3 regions of the Clostridium septicum genome follow, and region 1 is predicted to be linked to each of the others. Evidence: riboswitches for the same ligand, from Rfam matches in the RefSeq annotation. Region 1 holds a riboswitch; each other region holds the start of a gene.

Region 1 (5,945 bases):
TACTTTTAAGGATTTTTTAGAGTCGAAATTAAAGTTAGATTATCATGATATAGCTTTATGCAGATTAAATGGCAATTATCATGAGTTAAGTAAGAATATAGAGGAAAGTGGTAATTTAGAAATATTAAAATTTGATAGTGTTATAGGAATGAAAATATATTCAAGAACACTTCAATTTATATTTATTAAAGCTGCTTTAGATTTGTTTGGAAATTCAAGAATAACAATTGAGCATAGTATAAATAAAGGATTATTTGGAGAAATTCACAAAGAAGAAGTTTTAAGTAAAGATGATATTTTAAAGATTAAGAATAGGATGATTGAAATAATAAAAAGTGATATTCCTATAAAGAAAGTAAAGATTAAAAAAGAGAAAGCAATAGAAATATTTAAAAACTATGGAATGGAAGATAAAGTTTTATTGTTAAATTATGTTAATTTTGAAACAGTAAATTTATATAATTTAGATGGAAGATATGATTATTTCTATGGTCAAATGGCATATTCTACAGGGATAGTTAAGGCTTTTGATTTAATGTATTATGATCCAGGTTTTATTTTAAGAACCCCTGAAGAAAAAAACTTAAATGAGTTACCACCATATAAAGAAAATAAAAAGTTAGCTCAAATATTTCTAGAAACAGAAAGATGGCTTGATATATTAGAAGTGGGTGAAGTAGGTTCTTTAAATAAAAAAGTAGATAGTAGTGAAGTTAAAGACCTTATAATGATATCAGAAGCTTTACATGAGAAAAAAATAGCTAATATAGCAGATATGATAACTAATAAGAAGGAAACTAAAGTTGTTCTTATAGCAGGTCCAAGTTCATCTGGAAAAACAACATTTGCAAATAGATTAGGAATTCAATTAAGAGTAAATGGCTATATACCAATACCTATATCTTTAGATGATTACTTTGTAAATAGAGAAGAAACTCCTTTAGATGAAAATGGGGAGCCTGATTTTGAAAGCATATATTCTTTAGATTTAGAATTATTTAATAAAGATTTAAATAAATTACTTCATGGAGAAGAGGTAGAGATTCCATCATATAATTTTAAAAAGGGTAAAAGAGAATGGGTAAATAATAAATTAAAGTTACCTCAAAATGGCATAATAGTAATAGAAGGAATACACGGACTAAATCCAATACTTACTAAATCTATTGAAGATAAAAATAAATTTAAAATTTATATATCAGCATTAACACAATTAAATTTAGATAATCATAATAGAATTGCAACTACTGATATAAGAAGAATTAGAAGAATGGTTAGAGATTATTTATCAAGAGGATATGGGGCAGAAGAAACATTAAAAATGTGGCCTTCAATAAAGAGAGGAGAAGAAAAAAATATATTTGTTTATCAAGAAGAAGCAGATGTAATGTTTAATTCAACTCTAGTTTATGAATTATGTGTACTAAAAAAATATGCCTTAGAAGAGCTTGAAAAAATAAAGCCAGAAAGTCCTGTATATATACAAGCAACTAGATTAAAAGCATTTTTAGGATTTTTCAAAGAAATAGAAAAAGAATCTGTTCCTGAAAACAGTATTTTAAGAGAGTTTATAGGGGGAAGTATTTTCTATAAATATTAATTATGAAATTCTTGTAAGATACAAAAAAATTTCGTAAACTTAATAATATAAATTATTATTTGAAAACTAATTTTCAATAATATTATTACGATTTTAGATAGTTAAACTACTTATGATAAGGAGAAATATTATGAAAGATGTTGGTGTATTTGATATAATGGGGCCAATAATGATAGGTCCATCTTCCTCTCATACTGCAGGAGCAGCAAGGCTTGGAAAAGTTGCTAGAGCTGTATCAGAAGGTGATATAAAAGAAGTTAGATTTTTGTTACATGGCTCTTTTGGAAAGACGTACAAAGGACATGGAACGGATAGAGCTTTAGTAGCTGGAATATTAGGAATGGAACCTTCTGATATTAGGTTAAGAGATGCGATTGAAATTGCAGAAAAGCAAGGGATAAAAGTAAGCTTTGAAGAAGCTGATTTAGGAGATGCTCATCCCAATACAGTTAAGATATTAATTAAAGGAAAAAAAGAAGAGAAATATGAAATAATAGGATCATCAATAGGTGGAGGAAGCATTCAAATATCAGAGGTAAATGGAAATAATGTTGAATTCACAGGTGCTTATCCCACATTAATAATATCTCATATGGATATACCAGGTGCAGTATCCAAAGTTACAGCAATTCTTTATAAAGATGATATAAATATAGCATTTATGAAGGTTTTTAGAAGTCAAAAAGGAAAAGAAGCTACTATGGTTTTTGAGGTTGATCATTCAATGCCAAAGGAAATGATAGAAGAAATAAAAAAGATAGATTCAATAAAAAAAGTAATAATGATTAATCCGGCAAAGGATGGTGAATGATATGTTTGCAAGATCAGGAGAAGAATTATTAGAAATTTGCAATAATGAAAATATAAATTTAAGTGAGTATGCTATAAGATTTGAAATGGAGAATAATGAATTATCAAGAGATGAAGTTTATGAAAAGATGAGAAAAAATCTTGAGGTAATGAAAGTTGGAGCTATGGAAGGCAGAGAAAAGGCTGTTTATTCTGTAAGTGGACTTATAGGAGGAGATGCATATAAGCTGCAAAAGTACTTAGAAAGTGGTAAGTCTTTAACAGGGGATACAATGATAATGGCTATGGCTATGGCTTTATCATCTTCAGAGGTTAATGCTTCTATGGGGAAAATTGTGGCATGTCCAACAGCAGGATCTTGCGGAATAGTTCCATCGGTTATCTTATCAGCAGGAGAGAAATTAGGGAAAAATGATAAAGAACTTATAGAGGCATTGTTTGCAGCATCAGCAGTTGGGATGATTATAGGGATGAATGCAACACTTGCCGGCGCAGAAGGTGGATGTCAAGCAGAATGTGGCTCAGCAGCAGCAATGGCATCAGCAGCAGTAGTTGAAATGATGGGAGGAACTCCTAAAATGGCATTAGATGCAGGGGCAATTGTTCTTAAAAATGTTTTAGGTTTAGTTTGTGATCCAGTTGCTGGACTTGTTGAAATACCATGTGCTAAGAGAAATTCATCAGGAGCAATAAGTGCTTTATGTACAGCGGATTTGGTTATGGCGGGAGTTGAATCAAAAATTCCATTTGATGATACTGTATCGGCTATGTATAAAGTTGGAAAGAGTTTACCAGCTGCTTTAAGAGAAACAGCTCTTGGTGGAGTGGCTATTACTAAAGCTGGACTTGAACTTAAAAAGAAAGTATTTGGAGAAAAGTAGAGGTTAAAATTAAATTAAAGTTTATTTAGAGCTAGGGGAGCTATGTTTTAGCTGAGATTGAAAATAAAATTTTCTAAACCCTTGAACCTGATATGGCTAGAACCATCGTAGGAAAGCACTAATAATTTATATATTATTATGTTTAATTAAGGTATAGCTATGGCTATACCTTTTTTATTAATTTAGAATTAAAGGAGAAAAAATGAACAAAGAAAAAATTTCAACAAAAAAACTGGCATTAAGTGGTATATTAGTAGCTATATCTACTATATTAGGTACATTTTCAATACCATTTTTAGGAGCTAAAATATCACCAGTACAACATTTTATTAATGTATTATCAGCAGTTACTATAGGACAGGTTTATGGAGTAGGAACTGCATTTGTAACATCATTATTAAGAAATATATTGGGGACAGGTAGTTTACTTGCATTTCCAGGAAGTATGATAGGGGCATTTTTAGATGGATTCATATATAGTAAATTTAATAAAGTAGAAGGTGCTTTAATAGGAGAAATCATAGGAACTGGAATACTAGGAGCTATAGTAGCATTTCCAATAGCATCTATAATTTTAGGAAAGGATGTAGCGTTGTTTTTCTATGTAGTTCCTTTTTCATTAAGCTCTTTATTTGGTGGGATAATAGCATATATTTTAATTAAAATACATAGCGTAAGAATTTTATTAAAAAAAAATTAGACAAGCATATAAAGTTTTAACATATCTAAGTACATTAGAATATTATAAAATAAACTTAATATTTGTTCCTATTTTAGAGAGGGAAAAAATATGCAAATTAATATAGAGGCTTTAACCGATATTTTAGACATTCAAAAGGATAGCAAACCTCTTATACATTGTATTTCTAATTTGGTTACTATAAATGACTTAGTACAAAGTATTTTATGTTACAGCGGTAAGCCTATAATAGCTCAGGGAATAGAAGAAGTTAATGAAATAGCTTGCAATTCTAAAGGATTGTTATTAAATTTGGGAACATTAGATAGTAATAGGGTAGAAGCAATGGAAAAATCACTAAAGGCAGTAAGAAAGAAAAATATTCCAGTATTATTAGATATAGATGGAATAGACATGTCTTTTTTTAGACAAGATACAGCTTTAAGGTTTTTAACAAGATACAATATAAATATAGTAAAGGGAAAACTCTCAGAATTTAAGAGGTTAGTTGATAGTGAAAGTAATATAAATAATATTGATTCCATTGACATAACAATAAAGGGAAATTGTGAAATAAGATCAGAAATAAAAAATGTGGCAAGAAAATTTAGAAATATAGTGGTGGTAGTAGATAAAGAGTATTATGTAACAGATGGATTTAGTGAATTTTTTATAATGAATGGAGATGTAATATTTGAAAAAATATATAGTATTAATACTATATTTAGCGGATTAATTGCTACTGGCATGGCGGTAACTTCTACAAAGGCAGAAATGATAAAAGCGATTTTAGTAGCAATTGTAACTATAGGTGTATGCCAGGAGTTAGTATTGCAAAAGAAAAAGGAAAGCGATGGATTAATTATTTTAAAACAACACTTATTTGATGAGATATTTAATATAAAAAAGGAAGATTTAAAGAAAATGGGAAATATAATATATGAGTTTAAAAGATAAAAAAATTTATTTAATTTTTTAGAAGTAAGTGATGCTAAAAAGTATCACTTACTTTTTTGTAAAATAAATTTAATAAAATTAGTATATTGTAATAATACTTACAGATATATGTATTATTACAATATACTAGTTGTAATTCAATTAAATTGAAGTAATAGAGAATTTCGAATGTTTATTTTATGTTTTTATAAGTTCATCTATTAATATGATAAATCACAAAAAAATTAATACACATATTATATAGTATAACGAATATATCAAATTAAGTAGGGGATGAGAGAGTATTGAAAACTAAAGATGAGAAGAAGCAAGAGAAATCTATTATTTATAAAGAGATTATTTCACCAGATAGTTTTATAAATAAATATGGAAATAAAGAGTATGTAGTAGAAGGAATCGGATCAAGTGTAAGTTGTATTATGAAAATAAATAAATCTGAAGATAAAATAAGTAATATGGTTATAGATATTATTTTTCCAGAAGGAATGAGCTATATACCTGAAAGTTTTGTAATTGGAATATATAAAGAAAAAGACTTAAAATGGTTACGAAGTAAAGATTTCATAAAAATAAAGGAAGATAAAATTATCTTAAATATTGGAAATACTAATAGTTGTTATTATGTGTTTTATAACCTTAAGGTTTGTGAAATTAAAAAAACTTATCTGGATAAAACAATAATAAATTATAATAATATAACTGATAGTTTAAGTTTAACTATAAAGTATAAATTAAATTCAGGAGTATTAAACGCCAATAAAAGTGTAGTATTAGAAGATTTAGATGATAATAAAAATAAAAGAATAAACTACAATATGGAGTTTAAAAGTTATGGGTATTTTAATGAGAATTATATATTTTTTAGTGAGAAACTTGATAATAATATAAAAATTTTATCAGTTGATGTACCGGATAACTTCACTTATAAAATAGAGGACGATAATACAATAACATTTTTTAATGATAAAGGAGATATTAATTACGGAGATCATTTTAATGTTACAATAATTGCAAATGT
Region 2 (5,945 bases), 450 kb from region 1:
TTTTTTCCAAGAGCTCTTGAAATATATGAAGATGCTCCAATTCCCATAACCCCTGCTAAAGCCATGAAAACTATAAATATAGGAAAAGAAATATTAGCTGCTGCTAATTGATTAGTATCATTTAACCTACCAATAAAATATGTATCAACTAAATTGTATAAGACTTGAACCATCATACCCATAACCATTGGTATTGACATTTTGAATATAGCTTTAGATACTTTTTCATTAGCTAGTGTATTTAATCTTTTTTCATTCATCTTTTTTCTCCTTATCATATCCTGCTTTTCTTCTAGCAAACTCTGCTATCTTACTTATAGAATCTATAAGTATTTGACCTTCATCTTCTCCATACTGATAAATTACTTTTTTAAGTTCCTTATACATTTCCTCTTCAACTGCTATAGCTATATCTTCACCTTTCTTAGTTAAGCTTAATGATATTTTTCTTCTATCATTATCACTTCTTTCCCTAGTTATATATCCAAGACTCATAAGAGTATCAACAACACCTGTAAAAGAACCTTTTTCTAATCCTACACAATTGCATATCATACTCATAGTATTTCTAGGGTGTTTATATATCATAACAATTACCCTTTCTTGTGTTTTATTTAAAGGTAAATTTAAACCACTTGTATCACAATCTTTAAGAATCTTTCTCATCCAATGATATACCATTCCTATATCATTTAATATTTTTGTTTCTTTCATAACACACCTCTGAATTAGTTAGAAATATAATAGTTAGTTTTCTAACTATTTATTATGTATTTAATATAATACTTTATTTCTTTAAAGTCAATACTATTTAATAATAATTATCTTTAAGAAAGATAGAATTTAAAAGTTCTACTGGCTTCATTATTTTATTTAGCCACCATCATGATAAGTTGATACATATATAAAACCTATTCTTGTTGTTTATATCCTAACATTTTATTACCTGTTTCTCTATCTATCAATGAAGTAGTAAAAGTATAAAAACCTATTGAATTTGAATAAAAATTTTTGTTTCGGTTATATTTATATACATAGAATCTTATTTTAAAATAAAAAGGAAGTTTAGACTTTCATGTCTAAACCTCCTTTTATTTCAAATTTCACTCTATAGTTCCCATTTAATTATATCTATTACACCTAATCCTTGTGGTGAAAAAATCATTACATTTTCTCCATTTAATTTAAACAAATCAGGACATCCCCACATATATCCAAATTTCCTATCTTTAGCAACAATTTCTTTATATAGCTTCCAATTATATAAATTATCTGACCTATATATAAGTAACGCACTTTTATCGTCTTTTGTCCTTGCTCCAAGAACTATAAAATAACCCCATAAGTAAGCCCGCTGCAACAGTAGCTGGTATAATTAGAACAAATATACAGAACCAATCTTAAACGCGTTGCACAATAAGAAGTACTAACTATATTTTTAGAAGTATCTATTTAGTGGCATACACTTTAAAGTTATATTCTATTTATCCACTTTTCACATTCAGCCTTTATGTCATTTGAGGCTAATATTGCTGAAACAACTGCATATCCTTCTATTTTACACTCTTTAATATCTTGAATATTATTTAGATTTAAGCCACCAATTGCAACTATTGGTATCTTAACTTTGCTTTTAATTTCTTTTAAAGTATCTATTGAAACATGTTTAGCATCTAATTTTGTATTAGTTCCAAACATAGCTCCTACACCTAAATAATCAGCTCCATGTTCCTTAGCCTTTTTAGCCTCTTCTAAAGTCCTTGCAGATACCCCTAATATTTTATTATCTCCTATTAATTTTCTAACTTCACTAGCTGGTATATCACTTTGTCCTACATGAACCCCATCTGCATCACATAATAATGCTATATCAACTCTATCATTTATTATAAATTTTACATTATAATTTCTAGTTAACTCTCTAAGTTTAATAGCTTTTTCTAAAAATTCCTTTCCTGAACAGTCCTTTTCTCTTAATTGAAGCATTGTTACTCCGCCCTTTAAAGCATCTTCTATAGATTTGTAAAAATCTCTACCTTCTAAAATGTCACCATCTGTAACTAAATATAATTTTAAACTTTCCATTATATACCCTTCCTAACATTAACACTAATTATTATAAGCCATATCCCAAAATTTCATTTCATATATAGTAGATTTTGTGAATATTTCTAATAACTTTTTCTTTTCATCCTCACTTGTTACATCTTTACATATTTCATTTATATAATCTATCCATTCTTTAGTAAAATCTTGGAATTCCTTTGAATTATATAGATCTATCCAAGGTTTATAGAAATTACCTTCTAAAGTATCCTTATATGTTTCTTTCATACATTTTCCTATATATTGATAACTCCAAGTACAAGGCATAATAGCCATAGCAATTTCTTTTAAATTTCCTGTTAGTGCAATACCTTTCATATAACTTGTATAACTTTCATTTGCTAATTTAACATCACATTTTTCTGTATCTTCTGGAGACATTCCAAAGCCTTTTAAATATTTTATATGAACAGCAGTTTCATCCTCCATAGTTCCCTTTATTGAATTATAATAAAATTTCATTTCTCCCATAGTTGTTGCTTTAATGACACCCATACAAAATATTTTTGAATATTCTTTTAAGTATAAATAGTCTTGAATTAGATAATCTCTAAATTTATTTTTATCCAATGTCCCTTCTCCCATTTCCTTAACAAATGGCTTTTGTAAAATTTCATCCCAAAGTTTCTTATTTTCTTTAAATAAATAATCTGTAAAGCTCATTTTATTTTACCCTCCCATATTTACTTAACTTTTCTTCATTCATTTCATAAACCTTATTCATTAATTCAGTTTTAAAGCTTCCTATAGGAATATTATTTTTATCAGCTAGTTCTCCACTTAATGCCATAGTAAGTACTCCCATAGCTGTAGCATCTAACTTATTATCTGATGCTCCTAAAAAACTCCCTATTAAGCTAGCCGTCATACATCCTGTTCCTGTAACAAATTTAAGTTTAGCCGTTCCATTTTCTATTTTTACTACTCTTTCTCCATCAGATATAAAGTCAACTTTTCCTGTAGCAACTACAACACATTCAAGCTTCTTAGCTACTTTTTTAATAAATTCTGTTATATCTTCACCATCATCAAAGGAATCAACACCTTTTCCTCTAACGTCGAATCCTCCTATATATTTAATCTCTGAAACATTTCCTTTTATAACATCAAATTTTATTTCGTTTAATAATCTATTTGTAAATTCCGTTCTTGTCTTTGTTGCAAAAACTCCTACAGGATCTAATACAACTGGCTTATTAAATTTATTTGCAGCCTTAGCAGCTTGTACAAACAAATCTAATCTATTTGAATTCATAGTTCCTATATTTATAACAATAGAACTTGCTATACTAACAATTTCCTCTACTTCTTCATAGGAATAACTCATTAATGGGCTTGCTCCAACTGCTAATGTTATATTAGCACAGTCATTTATAGTTACTTCATTTGTATAATGTAAAACTAATGGATTTATTTCTTTAACCTTATTTATTAATTCATACATTCTAAATATCCCCCTTTTTTAATGTTATTATTTATATTGAAACTTATAAAAATGATTTACAGGTCCAACTCCATTACCTATATCAAAACTATATCTTATAGCTTCTGTTATATATAGTTTACTTAATTCAACAGCTTTTTCTATACTATATCCTAAAGCTAAATATGACGTTATAGCTGATGATAATGTACAACCTGTTCCATGAGTATTTTTTCTATTTAGCCTTTCTTTCTTATAAATTTCAAAAGTATTTTCTCCTATAAGTACATCTACAGCATCACCATCTAAGTGACCACCTTTCATAAGTACATACTTTGATCCAATCTCTAGAATCTTTTTACCTGCTTCTTTCATATCTTCCAAATTATTTATTTTTACTCCTGATATCTCTTCTGCCTCCATTATATTTGGAGTTAACACATAAGCCATTGGTAAAAGATATTCTATTAAATTTTTCTTGGCTTCTGGTTTTAATAATGAATATCCACTTTTTGATATCATAACTGGATCTACTACTAAATATTTAGGATTATATTTTTTTAACATTTCCACTATCCCAAGTATTATTTCAGGACTTGATACCATCCCTATTTTTACCGCCTTTGGTTCTATATCTTCAAATACTACTTCTATTTGTTTTTTTATTATTTCATTGCTTAAATCTTCTACTAAAAATACTCCTTGAGTGTTTTGAGCTGTTATTGCCGTTATTACACTCATTCCATAAGTACCTATAGCACTAAATGTTTTTAAATCAGCTTGTACCCCCGCTCCTCCTGATGAGTCTGATCCTGCTATTGTTAAGGTTGAAATTCTATAATCTCTCATTTTGTTTTCTCCTTCTTTACTAATTAAAAGCATATAATTAATATTTTTCTATTAATTACATACTAGAAATTATCTATTTGTTTAAATAAAAACAGCTATATTCCTATCTGGAATATAGCTGTATAGTTCAGTTTATAAATATTGTACTAATTATTTTTTAATATTTAATAGCTTTCCTACGCTGGTATTATCCAGATCAGGTATAAGGGTTAATAGTTATAAACTATCTCTCAGCCATTAGGCACCCCTAGCAGTTATTCTATTTTATACCTTTATTATATTACTATAAATTACCTTGTCAACATTATTCTAAATTTTAAAATCTAAATAAACTAACTAATACACCTTTATTATTTTCTGTATAAGCATATTTAGTGTTAAAATCACTCTTAAGTTATCCATAATTTGAATATTGATATAAATTTATAAATAATAAAAAAGTAGACTTACTTTTTAGTAAATCTACTTTTCATTAAGTTAAATACTCTTTATGATGCTTCTGAATTTTCAAATTGGCTATTATAAAGAGTTGCATAGAATCCATTTGCTTTTAGCAATTCTTCATGAGTTCCTTGTTCTATAATATCTCCATCTTTCATTACTAAAATTAAATCTGCTTCTCTAATAGTTGATAATCTATGTGCTATTATAAAACTTGTTCTACCTTCCATAAGGTTTTCCATTGCTTTTTGAATTAAAACTTCAGTACGAGTATCTACTGAACTTGTTGCTTCATCAAGAATCAATATTTTTGGATCTGATAAAATAGCACGAGCTATTGTTAATAACTGCTTTTGACCTTGTGATACATTATTAGCTTCTTCATTTAATTCCATATTATATCCATCTGGAAGTGTTTTTACAAAATGATCAACATGAGCTGCTTTAGCTGCTTTAATAACTTCTTCATCTGTTGAACCTAGTTTTCCATATCTTATATTTTCCATAATTGAGCCATTAAATAACCAAGTATCTTGAAGAACCATACCAAATAGGTTTCTTAAATCATCTCTATTAAAATCCTTTATATTATGACCATCTATAAGAATTTCTCCACTATTTACATCATAAAAACGCATTAGTAGTTTTACAATCGTAGTTTTTCCTGCTCCTGTAGGACCTACTATTGCAACCTTTTGTCCTGGCTTTATTTTAGCATTAAAATTATTTATTATTGTCTTTTCTGGATTATATCCAAAACTAACATTTTCAAATGTAACTTGACCGTTAATATTTTCGATATTAACTGGATTTTCTGCAAACTGATCTTCTTCTTCTTCTTCTAAAAATTCAAATACTCTTTCAGCTGCAGCTGCTGTTGATTGTAATAAATTAGCTACTTGAGCAGTTTGAGCAATTGGTTGTGTAAAACTTCTTACATATTGAATAAATGAAAGAATATCTCCAACTCCTATTGTTTTCTTAATAGCAAGCCATCCACCAAGAATAGATACCATTACATAACCTAGATTTCCTATAAAAGTCATTACAGGCATCATCATTCCTGATAAAAATTGTGACTTCCATGCTGAATTATATAAAGTACTATTTAATCTATCAAACTCTT
Region 3 (5,945 bases), 480 kb from region 1:
TAAATAATGGAGAGTATAAAATAGGCATAAATATTCAAGGTGATATTGATTGTCTAAAATATGTATTTTCAACTGATTTGAAAGATTTTTTAAAAAATGCAAGAAAAATAAATCCAAATGTAGATTTAGTAAAAAATAATTCTAATGAATTTGATGTAGTTATTACTATAAAGAATAGAGGTTATAATAATACTACATATAAAACTAATATAACATTTGAAAATAAAAAGGATAAAATAAAAGAAGAGTTTTATGTAATGGCAACTAATGAATTTAAAGAGTGGGCTATTGATATTTATGAAGAAGAAAATTTACCTAAAGCTATAAAAGCAGAATGGTAAGAGGAGGAGAAAAAATGGGAAATTGTTCAACATGCCCTAGTAAGGACAAATGTACTTCAAAGACAAATGGTGAACCATCATGTGGAAAGGTGACACCTAATTATGGAATAATAAAAAATATAATTGGAGTAATTAGCGGTAAAGGTGGAGTTGGTAAATCAACAGTAACAGGTATATTAGCAAGTACTTTAAGAAAAAAAGGTTATAATGTAGGTGTATTAGATGCTGATATAACAGGTCCATCAATGCCAAGATTTTTTGGTATAAATGAAAAAAGAGCTATGATGCAACCAATAGGAGAGACAGGTGTAAAATATTTTCCTGTAAAAACTGAAAGTGGAATAGAGGTTATGTCAGTTAATCTTTTAATTCCAAATGAGGATGATCCAGTAATTTGGAGAGGTCCAATGGCTACTGGAGTATTATCACAATTATTTACAGATACAAACTGGGGAGAGTTAGATTACTTATTAATTGATATGCCACCAGGAACTTCAGATATAACACTAACTATAATGCAAAGTTTTCCTTTAACAGAACTAATAATAGTATCAACACCTCAAGATATGGTTTCTATGATAGTTAAAAAAGGAATTGTAATGGCCAATAAAATGGGTGTTCCTGTAAGAGGAGTAATAGAAAATATGGCATATATTACTTGTCCAGGATGTGATACAAAGATTAAAGTATTTAGTAAAAAATCAGCAGAAGAACATGCGGAGTATTTAGAATTACCTTTATTAGGAGAGCTTCCTATAAATCTAGATCTAACTGAAGCTTTAGAACAAGGAAAAGCTGAAGAATATGTAAGAAATAATGATTTATATTCATTAATATTTGAAGGTCTATATTAAAATACATAACTCCTTTCTAATTAGGGAATATTAATACTGAATTAATTTAGAAAGGAAGAGAGTTATGAAAGCAAAAGTAGATAAAGATACGTGTATAGGATGTGGATTATGTCCATCAATATGCCCTGAAGTATTTGAAATGGATGATGATGGAAAAGCTGTGGCAAAGGTTGCAGACGTTCCAGATTCAAATGTAGATGAAGCTAAGGATGCTGAATCAAGCTGTCCAGTAAGTGCAATTATAGTAGATTAGAAAAAAAGTTCTACCTTAAATTATTTAAGGTAGAACTTTTTTATTTATAAAATTTTAATTTAAACTTTGAGATTTATTAGATATATTATTTATAATCCTGTTAAAAGGTAGCAAGGAAATAATGATTAAACAAATTACTAGCTCACCGCCAACAGCAAATCCATTAACAGCTAAAGAGTATATAGCAGGTGACCATCCAGCAGGTGCAAACTCTCCAAAGAAAACATATCCAGATATAAAATGGAATACAAACTTTAAAGACATTCCTACTGTAGTTCCAAGCATTCTATTATTTTTAAAATATCCAGCAAATCCTACAGCCATATATGGAAGTGGATAGTCAAATAAAACTTGGATAGGATGAAGTATATAAGGATTTAATATTAAACTTATAATACCGAATAAAAATCCTGTTAATAATCCTATTTGAGGTCCATACATATAAGCAATTAATATTATAGGAACCATGCTACCTAGAGAAATACTTCCGCCTCCATTTGGAAGAACATATAGTTTAATCATGTTCAAAATAGTAGCAAGAGCAAGATCAATACCTATTCTAGTCATTATTTTAGCATTTAATTTAATGTTTTTAAATTTAATTATTGCTAATAAAAGCAGGACACCACCAATAATTGTTATAAGTGATAAAGGATTGTCCATTAATGTTGAAAAACTTTCTTTTAAATTTGACATAAAAAAATACCTCCTTATATTAATGCTAGGAGATATAAGATAAAAAATACACAAATGGTATTTATAAATATCATATATTAGCTTCCCTACGCTGGTATTATCCAGATCAGGTAAAGGGTTAATGTAATAAACATCTCTCAGCCAAAGGCACCCCTAGCATTTGTTAAATATAGGTTATATTTTAAAGTTTTTTCTAAAAAAAGTCAACTATATTATCTTTGTAAATTTTACCAGCATGATTATTGCAGTAACCAAAACTTCCAGATTGGCAAGATACATTAATATTACTACCTATTAAATTATAATTTCCAACTTCTGATAAGGGAAGTTTTATTATAGTATCATCTTCTAAGCAAACAAAGGCTTCAGTACTACTATAATCTATAATTTTACCTTTCAAAACTAACACCACCTAATTTTATTAATAATATTAGTTTGTTCAAAAGAGGTAATAATAATTCAAAAAAATACTGAACAAATATAATTATTTATTCAGTATTTATTAAATCTAAATTTTTTGAATAGCTAATCCAACCATACCTGGACCTGAATGAACAGCAACCATTGCCCCAACTGGCATAATTCCCATAAAGTTAACGTTATCTAATGATTTTATGGATTCTGAAAAAGCTAATACTTCATCCATACAGCCACCTTCAAGAACCCAAACATTGCATTTAGATTCATTAAGATGAGATTGTAAAATCTCAATCATCTTAGATAAAGATTGTTTTCTTCCTCTTACTTTATTAGAAGCGTAATATACACCATTATCGTCTACTGTTATAATTGGTTTTAAATGAAGAAACTGTCCTATAGTTCCAGCTAGTCTACCAATTCTTCCACCTTTTTTTAAATATTCTAATGTATTTAAAGTAAAATATCCTGTTATATTTTCACGGATTTTAGGTAATTCCTTTATTATATCTTCAAATGATTGTCCATTTTTCACTAATCGTGAAGCTTCAAGAACTAAAACACCCTGAGGAAAACCTATTATTTTACTATCATATACATATGATATAAGATTTGGATGTTCTTCTAATGCTAATCTGAAAGCATTAAATGTTCCAGATAATCCACTAGAAACTGAAATAGCTATAACATGAGTATAACCCTCATCCTCTAATTTTTTTAAAACCTTTTCAGAGGTTTTAGGACTAGGTAGAGATGTTGTAGGGATTTCTATAGGAAGCTTTTTATAAACTTCTTCTGGAGTTATTGTTATTTTATCCTCAAATTCTTCATTTGAATAGATAATCCTTAGAGGAAATAAATGTATATTATTTTCTTTTAATATTTCTATTGATAAATCAGATGCACTATCAGTTAAAATTGCTATTTTTTGCATATGTATTTATGGCCCCCTTTCTAATTATATTAATTATATATCATAGTTGATAACTATATCAATATTGATATAGTTAAATTTAAAATAAATTTAATTTTAAGTTTATATTTTTATTATCTGTAAAATTTATTTTATAATAAGGTGTAATTATTGGATTAAAAAAAGCGCCAAAAAAGACGCTTATAAATATAAATCCTTATAAATTATTTTAAAAACTTTAAGTGATTCTTCAATTTTAGGTTTTAATAATGATTTTCTATGATTGTATTCTTCTAGTCCTTTTGGTGTTAGGGAATAAAATTTCTGAAATTTTTTATGAGGATCATCCCACTTACCTATGACATATCCTTCTTTTTCTAATTTTTTTAATAAAGGATATATTCCCCCAGTACTAGGAACCCAGAGTCCTTTGGTATTCTCTCCTATTTTATGAGCTATTTCGTTTCCATTAATAGGTCCTAAAGTTAAAATGTGAAGAACATAGATAGGTAACAAGCCTTTAGTAAAAACTTGACCTACAGATTCTTTTTCTTTCTGAATTTTTTTTAACTCAGCTAATTTTCTTTTATATTCTTCGTGAATTCTTTGTTCTTCTGCTTTAATATCTTCAATATTACTAAAGCTAAGATTATTCATATTAATTTACCTTTTGAATAGCTAATCCTATTAAGCCTGGTCCCGCATGAACACCAAGAGCTGGACTAATTTCAGAAATCCCAACATTTAAAATATTATCTAATTTAAGTAGTGTTTCTAAGTAGCTTTTAGCAGTTTTAAGAGCGCCACCTTGAAGAACCCAAACATTACACTTGCTTTTTTCTAATTCTTTTTTTAGGATATCTGTAAGCTTTGTTAGAGCTTGCTTATGTCCTCTTGCTTTACAAACAGTATAATATACACCATTTTCATCTACAGTTATAATAGGTTTTAAATTAAGAATTTCACCTATAGTTCCTGCTACCCTACCAATTCTTCCACCTTTTTTTAAATACTCTAATGTATCTATAGTAAAATAGCCTGTTATATTAGAATGAATTTTAGGTAATACCTCTGTAATTTCTTCGAAGGATTTTCCTTCTTCTATTAATTTGGCTGTTTCTAGTACTAATAGTCCTTCTGGAAAAGCTAATATTTTACTATCATATACATGAGAAGTTAGTTTTGGATGATCTTCTAGAGCCAGTCTTATGGCGTTAAATGTTCCAGATAATCCACTGGATATAGTAATTGCTATAACATGAGTATATCCATCATTTTCTAAACCATCTAATATATTATGAATTGTTTCTGCACTAGGTAAAGAAGTTTTTGGAACTTCATTTTTCAAATTATTATAAACTTCTTCAGCACTTATATCTATTTTATCTTGAAATTCTTTATCAGAATAAATAAGTTTTAAAGGTAATAATTTTATATTTTTTTCTTTCATAGTTTCAAGTGATAAATCACAAGCACTATCTGTTAGTATTGCTATTTTTTGCACGTATATCCCTCCTAATAATTTCCGTTTAATATTAATTATATTATAGCATACCAAATTATTATATCAATAGTGATAAGGTTAAAAGTAATCACTATTGATATAGTTTGTAGTATATACTAAAATTATTCAATTTATAATAAATAAAAAAACCACCTTAAAGGTGGCTTTAATTAAATGTTATATTGGAATCCTTGTCTAGTATATGCCAAATTGTTTTACCTTGAGATAGAGGGACTATATTTCCATCATAATCATATAACATAGTTTTTGAATTTTTATCTTCTTTTTTCCAAAGAATATTTAAATAATGACCATTTGAAAATACATATCCTTCACCTTCGCCAATTAAATCTATATCTATGTGGTTATTGTCTGCCTGTAGTTGAATATTAGTTTTTTGAATAACTACATTTTTAAATTTTAAAGGTGAGTTTGTTAATGCATCAGTAGCTATTTCTCCATCCATAGATTTAGTAAAAAAACCATTATCATAGGTATAGGATGTATTGTAGAATCTATTTATATTTAAATTTAAATTTTTGATTTCTGAAAGCTTTTCATTTGAATAATATTCATTATTAAATGTTGCAAATGTCTTAGGTTTTGAGTTAAAATCTTTATCTATTATAAATTTAGTTATATTTTCAGCGGAAGTGTATAAATTGTGGGGAGCTTTTCTGGAAGTATCTCTCCAAAAGTATTTGCCATTAGATATTTCATTTATACTCATAATTGATTGGTCTTTGGAGATTGTTGATAATGCTTCGGCTGAACCTCCACAATGAGCAAAGGCTAAGTTATTTTCGTTAGCAATTTCTAGAAAGTAAGGGCGTATACTTCTAACAGGGCCTACTGTTTTAGGTTGCTCTTTGTGAAATAAGGCCATAAATCTAGGAATTCCACCTTCAGCTAAAGTTTCATAAATTACATCGGCGTAGGATAAACCACTTTGTGGTCTAGCATAAAC

The links. Region 1 has a riboswitch for thiamine pyrophosphate ahead of thiW (energy coupling factor transporter S component ThiW). Riboswitches for the same ligand answer to the same signal wherever they lie in the genome.
Region 2: linked by a shared signal. The riboswitch ahead of thiD (bifunctional hydroxymethylpyrimidine kinase/phosphomethylpyrimidine kinase) and the one ahead of thiW (energy coupling factor transporter S component ThiW) in region 1 are both predicted to bind thiamine pyrophosphate.
Region 3: linked by a shared signal. The riboswitch ahead of thiT (energy-coupled thiamine transporter ThiT) and the one ahead of thiW (energy coupling factor transporter S component ThiW) in region 1 are both predicted to bind thiamine pyrophosphate.

What each region holds. Positions count from the first base shown of each region.
Region 1 covers NZ_CP023671.1:2,363,044-2,368,988, forward strand. Annotated here, with positions in the region: gene CP523_RS10845 (nucleoside kinase) at 1-1,600, shown strand, start outside; gene sdaAB (L-serine ammonia-lyase, iron-sulfur-dependent subunit beta) at 1,731-2,411, shown strand; gene sdaAA (L-serine ammonia-lyase, iron-sulfur-dependent, subunit alpha) at 2,413-3,291, shown strand; TPP riboswitch at 3,315-3,422, shown strand; gene thiW (energy coupling factor transporter S component ThiW) at 3,494-3,991, shown strand; gene CP523_RS10865 (hydroxyethylthiazole kinase) at 4,082-4,927, shown strand; gene CP523_RS10870 (hypothetical protein) at 5,212-5,945, shown strand, end outside.
Region 2 covers NZ_CP023671.1:2,815,897-2,821,841, reverse strand. Annotated here, with positions in the region: gene CP523_RS12925 (MATE family efflux transporter) at 1-260, opposite strand, end outside; gene CP523_RS12920 (MarR family winged helix-turn-helix transcriptional regulator) at 253-714, opposite strand; gene CP523_RS12915 (glycoside hydrolase family 32 protein) at 1,109-1,360, opposite strand; gene thiE (thiamine phosphate synthase) at 1,474-2,085, opposite strand; gene tenA (thiaminase II) at 2,110-2,769, opposite strand; gene thiM (hydroxyethylthiazole kinase) at 2,771-3,550, opposite strand; gene thiD (bifunctional hydroxymethylpyrimidine kinase/phosphomethylpyrimidine kinase) at 3,578-4,378, opposite strand; TPP riboswitch at 4,535-4,637, opposite strand; gene CP523_RS12885 (ABC transporter ATP-binding protein) at 4,867-5,945, opposite strand, start outside.
Region 3 covers NZ_CP023671.1:1,884,110-1,890,054, forward strand. Annotated here, with positions in the region: gene CP523_RS08345 (YhfM domain-containing protein) at 1-341, shown strand, start outside; gene CP523_RS08350 (Mrp/NBP35 family ATP-binding protein) at 356-1,195, shown strand; gene CP523_RS08355 (ferredoxin) at 1,260-1,448, shown strand; gene thiT (energy-coupled thiamine transporter ThiT) at 1,503-2,144, opposite strand; TPP riboswitch at 2,211-2,309, opposite strand; gene CP523_RS08365 (hypothetical protein) at 2,338-2,544, opposite strand; gene CP523_RS08370 (DegV family protein) at 2,653-3,495, opposite strand; gene CP523_RS08375 (PadR family transcriptional regulator) at 3,676-4,131, opposite strand; gene CP523_RS08380 (DegV family protein) at 4,133-4,978, opposite strand; gene CP523_RS08385 (DUF3048 domain-containing protein) at 5,145-5,945, opposite strand, start outside.